DNA from 3 places in the Pseudomonas edsoni genome. Region 3 is predicted to be linked to each of the others. Evidence: predicted binding sites of a transcription regulator. Region 3 holds the regulator's gene; each other region holds the start of a gene.

Region 1 (4,169 bases), 640 kb from region 3:
AAGATCTGGTCCAGAACCCAGTCCGGACGCGCGCCTGGACGGTCAACCTTGTTGATGCACACGATCGGACGCAGGCCGGCTTCGAACGCCTTCTTGGTCACGAAACGGGTTTGCGGCATAGGGCCGTCTTGAGCGTCGACCAGCAGCAGAACGGAGTCAACCATCGACATTACACGTTCAACTTCGCCGCCGAAGTCGGCGTGGCCCGGGGTGTCCACGATGTTGATGTGGTAGCCGTTCCAGTTGATAGCGGTGTTTTTAGCCAGGATGGTAATACCGCGCTCTTTTTCCTGGTCGTTGGAGTCCATCACGCGCTCGTCGTTGAGCTCGTTGCGCTCCAGGGTGCCGGATTGACGCAGGAGTTTGTCTACCAGGGTGGTTTTACCATGGTCAACGTGAGCAATGATGGCGATGTTACGTAGATTTTCGATCACTTGTGTATCTCGATCAGAGGATTCGGTGTGCTGACAGGTCGTGGCAGCGATTAACAGTAGAGTCAGGCCTTGCCGTTACAGCTTGACGGCAGAGTCGGGGGGCCGGTGACGCAGGCCACAGGCAAACAGCCCCGGGCTCTTAGCTCGGTCGATAAACGCGCACATTGGCATGCCCCTCACTGAGCAAATGGTGGGCATGCAGGCGACTCATCACGCCTTTGTCGCAATACAGCAGGTACTGACGGCTGTTATCCAGTTCCTTGAAACGCGCGTTCAATGCGTAGAACGGCAGCGTTTGCACGTCGATGCCAGCGATTTCCAGCGGCTCATCTTCGGCAGCATCCGGGTGACGGATATCGACGACAATCTGGCCGGCCAGGACTTCGCTGACTTCTTCGATTTGCACATCCTGGCCCAGTTCGTCGATTACGCGATCGATCGGGACCATTTTGGCGTTCTCGAGCGCACGCTCCAGAATCGCCATGTCGAACTGTTGTTCTTCGTACTCCACGCGGTTGCGCTTGGCGTGGGTCTTGGGGTTCACCGAGATGACCCCGCAATATTCAGGCATGTGCTTGGCAAACGCTGCCGTGCCGATTTCTTCGGCCTGGTCGATGATGTCCTGCTTGTGACTGGCAATCAGCGGGCGCAGCACCAGCTTCTCGGTCACGCAGTCGATCAGCGACAGGTTCGGCAGCGTCTGGCTGGAGACCTGGGAAATCGCTTCACCGGTCACCAGCGCGTCGATCTGCAACTGATCGGCAATCCGCGACGCAGCGCGCAACATCATACGCTTCAATACTACGCCCATATGACTGTTATCGACTTTGCCGAGAATTTCGCCCAGCACTTCCTCAAACGGCACGCTTACGAATAGCACGCGCTGGGAGCTGCCGTACTTCTTCCAGATAAAGTGCGCGACTTCCATCACGCCCAATTCGTGTGCACGCCCGCCCAGATTAAAGAAGCAGAAGTGGCTCATCAGGCCGCGGCGCATGATCTGGTAGGCCGCCACCGTGGAATCGAAACCGCCGGACATCAATACCAGGGTCTGTTCCAGGGCACCCAGCGGGTAGCCGCCGATGCTGTTGTGCTGGCTGTGGATCACAAACAACCGTTGGTCGCGAATTTCCATGCGCACTTCAATTTGCGGCGCTTTCAGGGAAATTCCGGCAGCGCCGCACTCGCGACGCAGCTTGCTGCCGACGTATTTCTCGACGTCCATGGAGCTGAAGGTGTGCTTGCCGGCGCGCTTGCAGCGCACCGAAAAAATCTTGCCCTCAAGCTCGCTACCGTAGTGCTGCTTGCACTTTTCGGTGATGTCGTCGAAGTCGCCCAGCGGGTACTCATCCACCTGCAGGAAATGCGCGATGCCCGGCATGCAGCTCAGGCGCTCAGTCATGTCCTTCAAGGCTTTGCCGTCGGTGACACGGGTTTCCAGCTCGAGGTTGTCCCACACGCCGTTCACCACCACAGCCGGGTCCAGGTCACGGAGCACGGCACGGATGTTCTTGGCCAACTGACGGATGAAACGCGTCCGTACCGGTCGGCTTTTGATGGTGATCTCGGGGAACACTTTAACGATTAATTTCATGGAAACAGCGCGCGCCGGGCCTGCTGAAAAAGGGGGGCGCGGATTATAGCGGAAATCGCTCAAGGTTTAACCAGTTAATATGCATCAGACACAACGCGCACCAAAACGGGTCATTTGCGCAAATTAACGCTACATTGCAGTGCGTTATTTATTCCGCTTCAGCGGATTGCACCTTTATAGGGGCCATTTTGAGGCAAAAAGGCCATGTTGGCGCACTGGCATGCAATTTGCTCTCTTGTGAGGCAGGTTGCCTTGGTCGAGTATTCGCGCCGGCATCACCCACATTCTAAGGGCTAACTCCACTACCCCAGCCCGAAGCCACCCGGAGGACACCATGTCGAAGTCGGTTCAACTCATCAAAGATCATGACGTTAAATGGATTGATCTGCGCTTCACGGACACTAAAGGTACTCAGCACCACGTGACCATGCCGGCTCGCGACGCGCTGGATGATGCTTTCTTCGAAGAAGGCAAAATGTTCGACGGTTCCTCCATTGCTGGCTGGAAAGGCATCGAAGCCTCCGACATGATCCTGATGCCGGACGACAGCACTGCCGTTCTCGACCCGTTCACCGAAGACCCAACCCTGATCATCGTCTGCGACGTGATCGAGCCTTCGACCATGCAAGGCTACGACCGCGACCCACGTGCGATCGCCAAGCGTGCCGAGGAATACCTGAAGTCGACCGGTATCGGCGACACCGTATTCGTAGGCCCAGAGCCAGAATTCTTCATCTTTGATTCGGTCAAGTTCAAGTCCGACATCTCCGGCTCCATGTTCAAGATCTTCTCCGAACAAGGTTCGTGGATGTCCGACCAGGACATCGAAGGCGGCAACAAAGGCCACCGTCCAGGCATCAAAGGTGGCTACTTCCCGGTTCCGCCGTTCGACCACGACCACGAAATCCGTACCTCCATGTGCAACGCCATGGAAGAAATGGGCCTGGTCATCGAAGTTCACCACCACGAAGTGGCGACTGCCGGCCAGAACGAAATCGGCGTGAAGTTCAACACCCTGGTTGCCAAGGCTGACGAAGTTCAGACCCTCAAGTACTGCGTACACAACGTGGCTGATGCCTACGGCCGTACCGCTACTTTCATGCCTAAGCCGCTGTACGGCGATAACGGCTCGGGTATGCACGTTCACCTGTCCATCGCTAAAGAAGGCAAGAACACCTTCGCTGGCGAAGGTTATGCCGGCCTGTCCGACACCGCCCTGTACTTCATCGGCGGCATCATCAAGCACGGTAAGGCCCTGAACGGTTTCACCAACCCGTCGACCAACTCCTACAAGCGTCTGGTCCCAGGTTTCGAAGCACCAGTAATGCTGGCTTACTCGGCACGTAACCGTTCCGCCTCGATCCGTATTCCTTACGTGTCCAGCCCTCGCGCTCGCCGTATCGAAGCGCGCTTCCCGGATCCGGCAGCCAACCCGTACCTGGCCTTCGCTGCCCTGGTAATGGCCGGCCTGGACGGTATCCAGAACAAGATCCACCCTGGCGACGCCGCCGACAAAAACTTGTACGACCTGCCGCCTGAAGAGGCCAAAGAGATCCCACAAGTGTGCGGCAGCCTGAAAGAAGCCCTGGAAGAGCTGGACAAGGGCCGTGCGTTCCTGACCAAAGGCGGCGTATTCAGCGACGACTTCATCGATGCCTACATCGAGCTGAAAAGCGAAGAAGAAATCAAAGTACGCACCTTCGTACACCCACTGGAATACGAGCTGTACTACAGCTGCTGATCCGGTAGCGCCGCTTAAAGCAGCGTGACAAAAAAGGCCTCCTTCGGGAGGCCTTTTTTATGCCTGAAAAAATATCGAAGCTACCCGCGCGGCGCGGCAGAAGGCGGCGGTCGATGCCAATCAGGGCCATCGTGTTTCTGGCGGCGCTGCGGCACCTACCACGCCCACCTCTTACATCACGCAGGCAGATAACTGCGCAGACTTACCGCCTCGCCCGACATCCATCCCGACCGCACGCCCGTAGCCTGAAGCACTACTCTGCTCAACGGATCAAATCATGGACAACCGCTCGCTCGCGCTCATCGCCTGCCTGTTCCTGCACGGGTGTGGCACCCCGCCCAACGCCCTTGCGCCAATCGAAAGGCAAATCCTGCTGCAAAGCAGCGCATCCTGGGACGGT
Region 2 (4,169 bases), 2.5 Mb from region 3:
GGCACCGCTGCGGGTGTATTCCAGCGAGCCGTCACTGCCCTTCTGAACGAAGAAGCCGCCGCCCTGGATCGCCATGTCCAGCAGACCGCCGGTATTGTTGACGTCGCCCTGGGTGAACTGCTGGGAAACGGCCGCCAGGTTCACACCACTGCCGACACTGTTCTGGCCGGTGCCCAGCTTGGACGCGGCGTAGATGTCCGAGAACTCGGCACGGGACGATTTGAAGCCCGTGGTCGCGACGTTGGCGATGTTGTTGCCGGTCACGTCCAGCTGTTTGTTGGCCGCATAGAGGCCGCTAAGGCCGATGTTAAAAGACATGTTTCTCTCCTTCTGCCGTATTTAGCCGGCTCTATGTACCGATAGTCTGAATTTGCGACAGCTTGACGCTGCCCATGCCGCCGGCAAGGTTGAGCAGCATTTCGCCGCCGGTCTTGCTCAACGTCACGCTGGTCACTGTTGCCGGCAGCGAGGTCAACAAGGCAACCGAGTCGCCCGTATCATTTTTGGTGCTGGCCGCGAAGGTATAAGTCCCGGCGGGGGCGACCTCGCCTTTGTCGTCCTTGCCATCCCAGATAAAGCTGGAATCACCGGCGCTTTGGGCGCCCATGTCGAGGGTGCGGACCACATTGCCGTCTTTGTCGGTGATCTTCACGGAGACGTTGCCCGTCGCCGCGGTCACCGCCACCGAGCCGGTCATGCTCTTGCTGGTATCAACCATGGCCTTGTCGGTCTGGGTGATGATCGAACGCCCGACCAGCGACGATGCCTGCAGCGCTTGCGAGGAACTGAAGTTGCTGGAAATCGCATTTACCGAGTCGTTCAGGGTATTGATGCCTTCCAGGCTGCTGAACTGAGCCAGCTGGGCCACAAACGCGCCGTTGTCCTGTGGCGACAGCGGGTTCTGGTTTTTCAGCTGGGTGACCAGCAGCTGCAGGAATGCATCTTTACCCAGCGCCTGGTTACCGGTGGCCGCGCTGGCCGCCGAAGCGAGGCCGCTGTTGTCTGTCGCGGTCTTGACCTTGGAGTTGAAAAGGTCCTGAACCGGCGTGTTGGGTGTCGTAGAAGTGGTATCAACAATGGCCATTATTTGGCGCCCCTTATCACTGACCCAGGGTCAGGACCTTCTGCATCATGGTTTTGGCGGTGTTCATCATTTCCGCGTTGGTTTGGAACGAGCGGCTGGCGGAAATCATGTCGGCCATTTCCTCGACCACGTTGACGTTGGGGTAGTACACGTAACCCTTTTCGTTCGCGGCGGGATGGTTGGGTTCGTAGCGGGCTTCCAGATTGCTTTGGTCTTCGACCACGCCAAGCACCTGCACGCCCTGGCCTGCGGCATCCTGGTTCTGGAACAGCGAGTCGCCACTACCGCTCTGGCCACTCTGGCCGTCCTGAAACATGGTGGCGAACACCGGGTGACGGGCACGGTAGGTCTGGTCAATGCTCGAAGACACGGTCTCGGCGTTGGCGATGTTACTGGCGACGGTGTTCAGGCGCGTGGTCTGCGCGCTCATGCCACTGCCGGCAATATTGAAAACACTGGCTAAGGACATGGCTTACTCTCCACGCAGGGCTGACATCAGCCCTTTGAATTTGCTGTTGAGCAGGGTGAAGCTGGCCTGGAAGTTCACCGAGTTTTCGGCGTAGGCCGATTGCTCCAGCTGGGCGTCGACGGTGTTCTGGTCGATCGATGGCTGCATCGGCGTGCGATACAGCAACGACTCGTCACCATTGCTCAAGCCTTGCGCTTCGATATGACGGCTGTTGGTCATGTTCAAGGCGAAGGTGCCGTTCTTGGTCTTGTCCTGCTGTGCGGCGAGCACGGCAGAGAAGTCCAGGTCCCGAGCCTTGTAGTTCGGGGTGTCGGCGTTGGCAATGTTGTTGGCCAGGACTTCGGCACGCTGGGCGCGGAAGCCCAGGGCTTGTTCGTGGATACCGAGCGCTTTATCGAAGCTGATGCTCATGGCGGAAACCTTTAGGCTGACCTGCTTTTCGTAACAGGGTTATAGCAAGGTGCATGCCAATTCCTTCGGGGCCCGTAATTCAAGGGTTTGCGGGGAGTTTGCCGGTGGCAATGCCAGAAAAGCGGCAACGGCCTTCCGCGTGGCGCCAGTAAAGCGGCAATACCAGTTGCCGCTTTTATGCAGACTGCCGGTAGTGACACGGCTGCTTGAACGCCAGGCTCAGCAGGCAGCCCTTCAATACAGCGGCCTGAACACTGATCATTGCGTCACCTGGGTTCGAACAGGATTCGGCGAAGCGCTTTGCGGCTGAACACCTGTTTAGGGCCGGCGACGCCAGCGCTCAGGCAGTCATCGACATGAACCCTGCCGAATCGCGCACATAAAAAACGGGAGGCCTTTGGGGGCCTCCCGTTTTTTAATGCTCATGGGCCGATCACTTGGCCTGGTAAATGATACCGGGACTGCACTGCACCATCTGGTAATGGTCCGGCAACCCGTTCAGCGCCTCGGACGCACCGAGGAACAGGTACCCACCACGCTTGAGCGTGCCGTGGATGCGCAACAGGATGTCTTTCTTCACTTCGGCCGAGAAATAGATCAGCACGTTGCGGCAGAACACCATGTCGAACTTGCCCAGGCTGGCGTAGCTGTCGAGCAGGTTGAACGAACGAAACTCTACCCGGCTCTTGATCGGTGCCTTGACCGCCCAGCGTCCCGCCCCTTTGGGGTCGAAGTAACGTTGCAGGCGCTCCTGAGACAAACCGCGGCCCAAGGCCAGGCTGTCGTACTCACCGGTCTTGCAATTGGTGAGCATGGTGCCGGACAAGTCAGTGGCGACAATCTGCGCCCCGGCCTTCAACTGGCCCATGTTAGTGCGCTCGAACTCGTCGATGGACATCGAGATCGAGTACGGTTCCTGCCCCGAGGAGCAAGCGGCCGACCAGATACGCAAGCGCTGGCCCGGACTGGCCTTGATGGCCTCCGGCAGCACTTTGTTCTTGAGCACTTCGAAGGGGTAGGTATCCCGAAACCACAGGGTTTCGTTGGTGGTCATGGCATCCACCACCATTTCCTTGAGCCCACTGCGCGGCTGGCCCTGAATGCGCTGGACCAACTCGCCCAGGGACTTGATGCCCTGCTGCTCCATCAGTTTGTTGAGACGGCTGGATACCAGGTACTGCTTGTTTTCACCGAGCAATATGCCACAGGCTTTTTCCAGGAAGACCCGGAACTGTTCGAAATCCAAATTACCCGTAGACAATGATACCGCCTCTTAAATCGTGTGACCGCCAGGGGAACTCCCCTTAGCCGTGATCTGCTGCCTTGATCCGGTCGACTACCCGGGATGCCAGGTCATCAGGGCGGAATTTGGCCAGAAAGTCATCGGCACCGACCTTCTTGACCATCGCCTGATTGAATACGCCCGACAACGAAGTATGCAGGATGATATGCAGTTTTTGCATGCGTGGATCGTTGCGTATCTCGGCCGTGAGCGTGTAGCCATCCATTTCCGGCATCTCGATGTCGGAGATCATCATCAAAAATTCTTCTTCCGGCTTCTTGCCTTCGTCCACCAGCTTGCGCAGGTAATCCAGGGCCTGGCGACCATCGTTGAGGGCCACCACTTCCACGCCGACGGTTTGCAGGCAACGGCTCACCTGTTTGCGCGCAACCGAGGAATCGTCCACGGTCAGCACGCGCAGCGAGATTGCCTTGTGCGCCGTTTCGGCGTCGACGACGCCCACCGAAATCGATTCGGAGGTCGGTGCCACTTCCGCGAGGATCTTCTCCACGTCGATGATTTCCACCAACTGGTTATCGACCCGAGTCACCGCCGTCAGGTAGTGATCGCGCCCCGTGCCCTTGGGCGGCGGGTGGATTTCTTCCCAGTTCATGTTGACGATGCGTTCCACCGAGCGCACCAGGAAACCCTGGGTCTTGGTGTTGTATTCGGTAATGATCACGAACGGGTTCTGGCGGTCCTGCAGCCCCGCAGAGCCGGTGGCCAAGGCCAGGTCAAGAATGGGGATGGTCGCACCACGGATGTTGGCCACGCCACACACCACCGGACTGGACTTGGGCATGATCGTCAGCTTGGGACACTGCAACACTTCCCGCACTTTAAACACGTTGATGCCATACAGCTGCTTGCCGTCCAGGCGAAAAAGCAACAACTCCAGGCGATTCTGCCCTACCAGCTGTGTG
Region 3 (4,169 bases):
ACCATTTAAGCAGGTAGCTGGAAATGTCCTGGAACATCTCTTCGACATCCGGTTGCGCAGCCAGGTACTCGGCCACCGGCTGATCCAGCCCGGACTGATCACGCAGCTCCGGCTTCCAGTAAGGGTTGGGCAGGCAGCGAACGTCGAACACCAGGTCGGCATCGACCGGCATGCCTCGTTTGAAGCCAAACGACTCGACGAGAAATGCCGTGCCAGGCTCTGGTTGATTCAGCAGGCGTAGCTTGATGGCGTCGCGCAGCTGATACAAGTTCAGGCCGGTGGTATTGATCTTGAGATCGGCGAGGTCGATGATCGGTCCCAGCAGCGTGGTCTCGTCCTCAATGGCCTCGGCCAGCGAGCGGTGAGGGCTGCTCAGAGGATGGCGTCGACGGGTTTCAGAGAAGCGCTTGAGCAGCGTCTCTTCGTCGGCATCCAGGTACAGCACGTCGCAATTGATGTGCTTGGCCCGCACTTCTTCGAGCAATTCAGGAAATCGCGAGAGGTGGCTGGGCAGATTACGGGCATCAATTGAAACGGCAACCAACGGCTGCGCCAACTCAGTATGAATCAGCGCACGCTCGGCCAATTCCGGCAGCAGGCCGGCGGGCAGGTTGTCGATGCAATAGAAGCCGTTGTCTTCAAGGACATTGAGTGCGGTGCTTTTACCCGAGCCGGAACGGCCGCTGACGATGATCAAACGCATGATTACTGCCTGTTTTGTTCATCCAGGACAACCTGATAGAGCGCCTCGTTGCTGCTGGCACTGCGCAGTTTGTCGCGTACTTCCTTGCGGTCGAGCATGCTGGCGATCTGCCGGAGCAGCTCCAGGTGTGCATCGGTGGCGGCCTGCGGGACCAGCAGCACGAACAGCAGGTCAACCGGGGCGCCGTCGATGGCATCAAAATCGATTTTTTCTTGCAGGTGTAAAAGTGCACTTACGGGCGAAGTACAGCCTTCAAGGCGGCAGTGAGGAATGGCGATGCCGTTACCAAAACCGGTCGAGCCCAGCTTTTCACGGTCAATCAGGGCCTTGAACACAACTTGCTCATCCAACTCAGGCACTTCACGGCTGATCAGGTTAGCGATGTGTTCGAGGGCTTTCTTCTTGCTGCCGCCCGGCGCGTTCACGAGTGAACGGCCGGGGGTCAGGATGGTTTCAAGTTGGATCATGGGGGAGAGTTAACGACCTGTACCTTGCATCAGGTGCAGATACTTTTCCTTATGCTTTATGAGTTGGCGGTCCAGCTTGTCGTAGAGCGAGTCAATCGCTGCGTACATGTCTTCATGCTCCGCATTGGCGACTAGCTTCGCATTCGGTACGTGCAGGGTGGCCTCGATTTTTTGCTTGAGCTTGTCGACCTCCATGATGACCTGCACGTTGGTGATCTTGTCAAAATGCCCCGCAAGCTTGTTCAGCTTGCTCTCGGTGTACTCACGCAGGGGCTTGGTAACTTCCAGTTGGTGTCCACTGATGTTGACTTGCATACAGCTTCTCCTTCGTTGCCAGTGCATAAAGCGGCGGGTAGGAATACCCGCCACTGGAACGCTATGGCCCGCCCGTCACATCAAACGCTTACGCTCGCTGGAAGGCGCGATCCCGAGGGACTCGCGGTACTTGGCGACGGTTCGACGGGCGACCTGAATGCCTTGTGCCTCCAGTAAACCAGCGATCTTGCTGTCACTCAACGGCTTTTTCTGATTTTCCGCAGCAACCAGTTTTTTGATGATCGCGCGGATCGCCGTGGACGAGCATTCGCCGCCTTCGGAGGTGCTGACATGGCTGGAGAAAAAGTATTTCAACTCATAAATACCCCGTGGGGTATGCATGAACTTCTGCGTGGTCACCCGGGAAATCGTTGATTCGTGCATGCCTACCGCCTCGGCGATGTCATGCAGCACCAACGGTTTCATTGCCTCGTCGCCATATTCCAGGAAGCCGCGCTGGTGCTCGACGATCTGGGTGGCCACTTTCATCAGGGTTTCGTTGCGGCTTTGCAGGCTCTTGATGAACCAGCGCGCTTCCTGCAACTGGTTGCGCATGAAGGTGTTGTCGGCACTGGTGTCGGCGCGGCGCACAAAGCCTGCGTATTGTGGGTTGACGCGCAAACGTGGCACCGATTCCTGGTTAAGCTCCACCAGCCAGCGTTCGTTGTCCTTGCGCACGATCACGTCGGGAACGACGTATTCGGCTTCGCTGGACTCGATTTGCGAGCCGGGGCGCGGATTGAGGCTCTGTACCAGCTCGATGACCTGGCGCAGGTCGTCTTCCTTGAGCTTCATGCGGCGCATCAACTGGCTGTAGTCGCGGCTGCCCAGCAGGTCGATGTAGTCGGTGACCAGGCGCTGGGCCTCGGCGAGCCAAGGTGTCTTGGCGGGCAGTTGACGCAATTGCAGCAGCAGGCACTCGCTGAGGGTGCGGGCGCCAATGCCGGCGGGCTCAAACTGTTGAATGCGGTGAAGGACGGCTTCGATTTCGTCCAGCTCGATGTCCAGTTCCGGGTCGAAGGCCTCGAGAATTTCATCAAGGGTTTCGTCCAGGTAGCCCTGGTTATTAATGCAGTCGATCAGGGTGACAGCGATCAGGCGATCGGTGTCGGACATCGGCGCGAGGTTAAGTTGCCACAGCAAATGGCTTTGCAGGCTTTCGCCAGCGGACGTGCGGGTGGTGAAATCCCATTCGTCATCGTCATTGCTGGGCAGGCTGCTGGCGCTGGTCTGGTAAACGTCTTCCCACGCGGTATCCACGGGGAGGTCGTTGGGAATGCGTTCGTTCCATTCGCCTTCCTCAAGGTTATCCACCGTTGGGGCGGTTTCCTGGTAGGAGGGTTCCTGCACGTCGGAGTTGGGTTTTTGCTCGATGTTGTCGGCCAGCGGGTCTGCATTATCGAAGTCGTCGCCTTCTTCCTGGCGTTCGAGCATCGGATTGGACTCCAGGGCCTCCTGGATTTCCTGTTGCAGGTCCAGGGTCGACAATTGGAGCAGGCGGATGGCCTGTTGCAGCTGCGGTGTCATCGTCAGCTGCTGGCCCATTCTCAGGACTAGCGATGGTTTCATGGCAGGGGCTTAACACCTTATTCGCCGGCGCAATGCGCCATCCACGACAGGGCGCGTGAGCGCCAAACATAAGCAAATTATATGCCTGATGTCGGGGGCTTTGCCTAGAGCGCGGTAACAATAAAAAAACGAGGTTTTTATTGACTCCCGCGCGCCTTGGCGAACAGCCGTGACACCACGATGCTTACAGGCGGAACTCGTGGCCCAGGTACACTTCCTTGACCAGTTCGTTAGCCAGGATGGTGGCGGAATCGCCTTCGGCGATCAGCTGGCCATCGTTGACGATATAAGCCGTCTCACAGATATCGAGGGTTTCACGGACGTTGTGGTCAGTGATCAATACGCCGATGCCCTTGGCTTTGAGGTGATGGATGATCTGTTTGATGTCGCCGACCGAGATCGGGTCAACGCCGGCAAACGGTTCGTCCAGCAGGATGAACTTCGGCGCGGTTGCCAGTGCACGTGCGATTTCCACGCGACGGCGCTCACCACCGGACAGGCTCATGCCAAGGTTGTCGCGAATGTGGTTGATGTGGAATTCCTGAAGCAGGCTTTCCAGCTCCTTGCGGCGGCCGTCACGGTCGAGTTCCTTGCGGGTCTCGAGGATCGCCATGATGTTGTCCGACACCGACAGTTTGCGAAAGATCGACGCCTCCTGGGGGAGATAGCCGATACCTGCGCGTGCACGACCGTGCATTGGCTGGTGGCTCACGTCGAGGTCGTCGATCAATACACGGCCCTGATCCGCCTGGACCAGCCCGACGATCATATAGAAGCATGTGGTTTTGCCGGCACCGTTAGGGCCGAGCAGGCCGACGATCTGGCCACTGTCGATCGACAGGCTGACGTCGCGCACGACCTGACGGCTTTTGTAAGCCTTGGCCAGATGCTGGGCTTTGAGGGTTGCCATTAGTTCGCCTTCTTCGCAGCGGGTTTAGCCGCAGGCTGAGCGGCAGCGTCTTTCTGCTTGGGCTGGATAACCATGTCGATACGCGGTTTCGGCGTGCCGATCTTCGCGCCGGTGGCACGACCAGCCTGAGCGATCTGCTTCACGGTGTCATAGGTGATTTTCTCACCGTCCGTGGTATTGCCGTCGCTGCTCACAACCCTGGCCT

What was found. The regulator sigma-54, encoded in region 3, starts transcription at its own class of promoters, with help from an activator protein. The targets are predictions, from matches to a motif close to ANTGGCATNNANNTTGCTNT.
Region 1: the regulator sigma-54 is predicted to act here: its motif matches at 2,243-2,262, upstream of glnA (glutamate--ammonia ligase).
Region 2: the regulator sigma-54 is predicted to act here: its motif matches at 2,006-2,025, upstream of flgB (flagellar basal body rod protein FlgB).

What each region holds. Positions count from the first base shown of each region.
Region 1 is NZ_CP027762.1:384,743-388,911, reverse strand. It holds gene typA (translational GTPase TypA) at 1-434, opposite strand, end outside; gene thiI (tRNA uracil 4-sulfurtransferase ThiI) at 574-2,028, opposite strand; gene glnA (glutamate--ammonia ligase) at 2,363-3,769, shown strand; gene C4J83_RS01705 (cupin domain-containing protein) at 4,047-4,169, shown strand, end outside.
Region 2 is NZ_CP027762.1:5,028,324-5,032,492, forward strand. It holds gene flgE (flagellar hook protein FlgE) at 1-318, opposite strand, end outside; gene flgD (flagellar hook assembly protein FlgD) at 350-1,084, opposite strand; gene flgC (flagellar basal body rod protein FlgC) at 1,101-1,553, opposite strand; gene flgB (flagellar basal body rod protein FlgB) at 1,557-1,964, opposite strand; gene cheR (protein-glutamate O-methyltransferase CheR) at 2,398-3,225, opposite strand; gene C4J83_RS23225 (chemotaxis protein CheV) at 3,269-4,169, opposite strand, start outside.
Region 3 is NZ_CP027762.1:1,029,534-1,033,702, forward strand. It holds gene rapZ (RNase adapter RapZ) at 1-703, opposite strand, end outside; gene ptsN (PTS IIA-like nitrogen regulatory protein PtsN) at 706-1,170, opposite strand; gene hpf (ribosome hibernation-promoting factor, HPF/YfiA family) at 1,180-1,485, opposite strand; gene C4J83_RS04605 (RNA polymerase factor sigma-54) at 1,561-3,054, opposite strand; gene lptB (LPS export ABC transporter ATP-binding protein) at 3,239-3,964, opposite strand; gene lptA (lipopolysaccharide transport periplasmic protein LptA) at 3,964-4,169, opposite strand, start outside.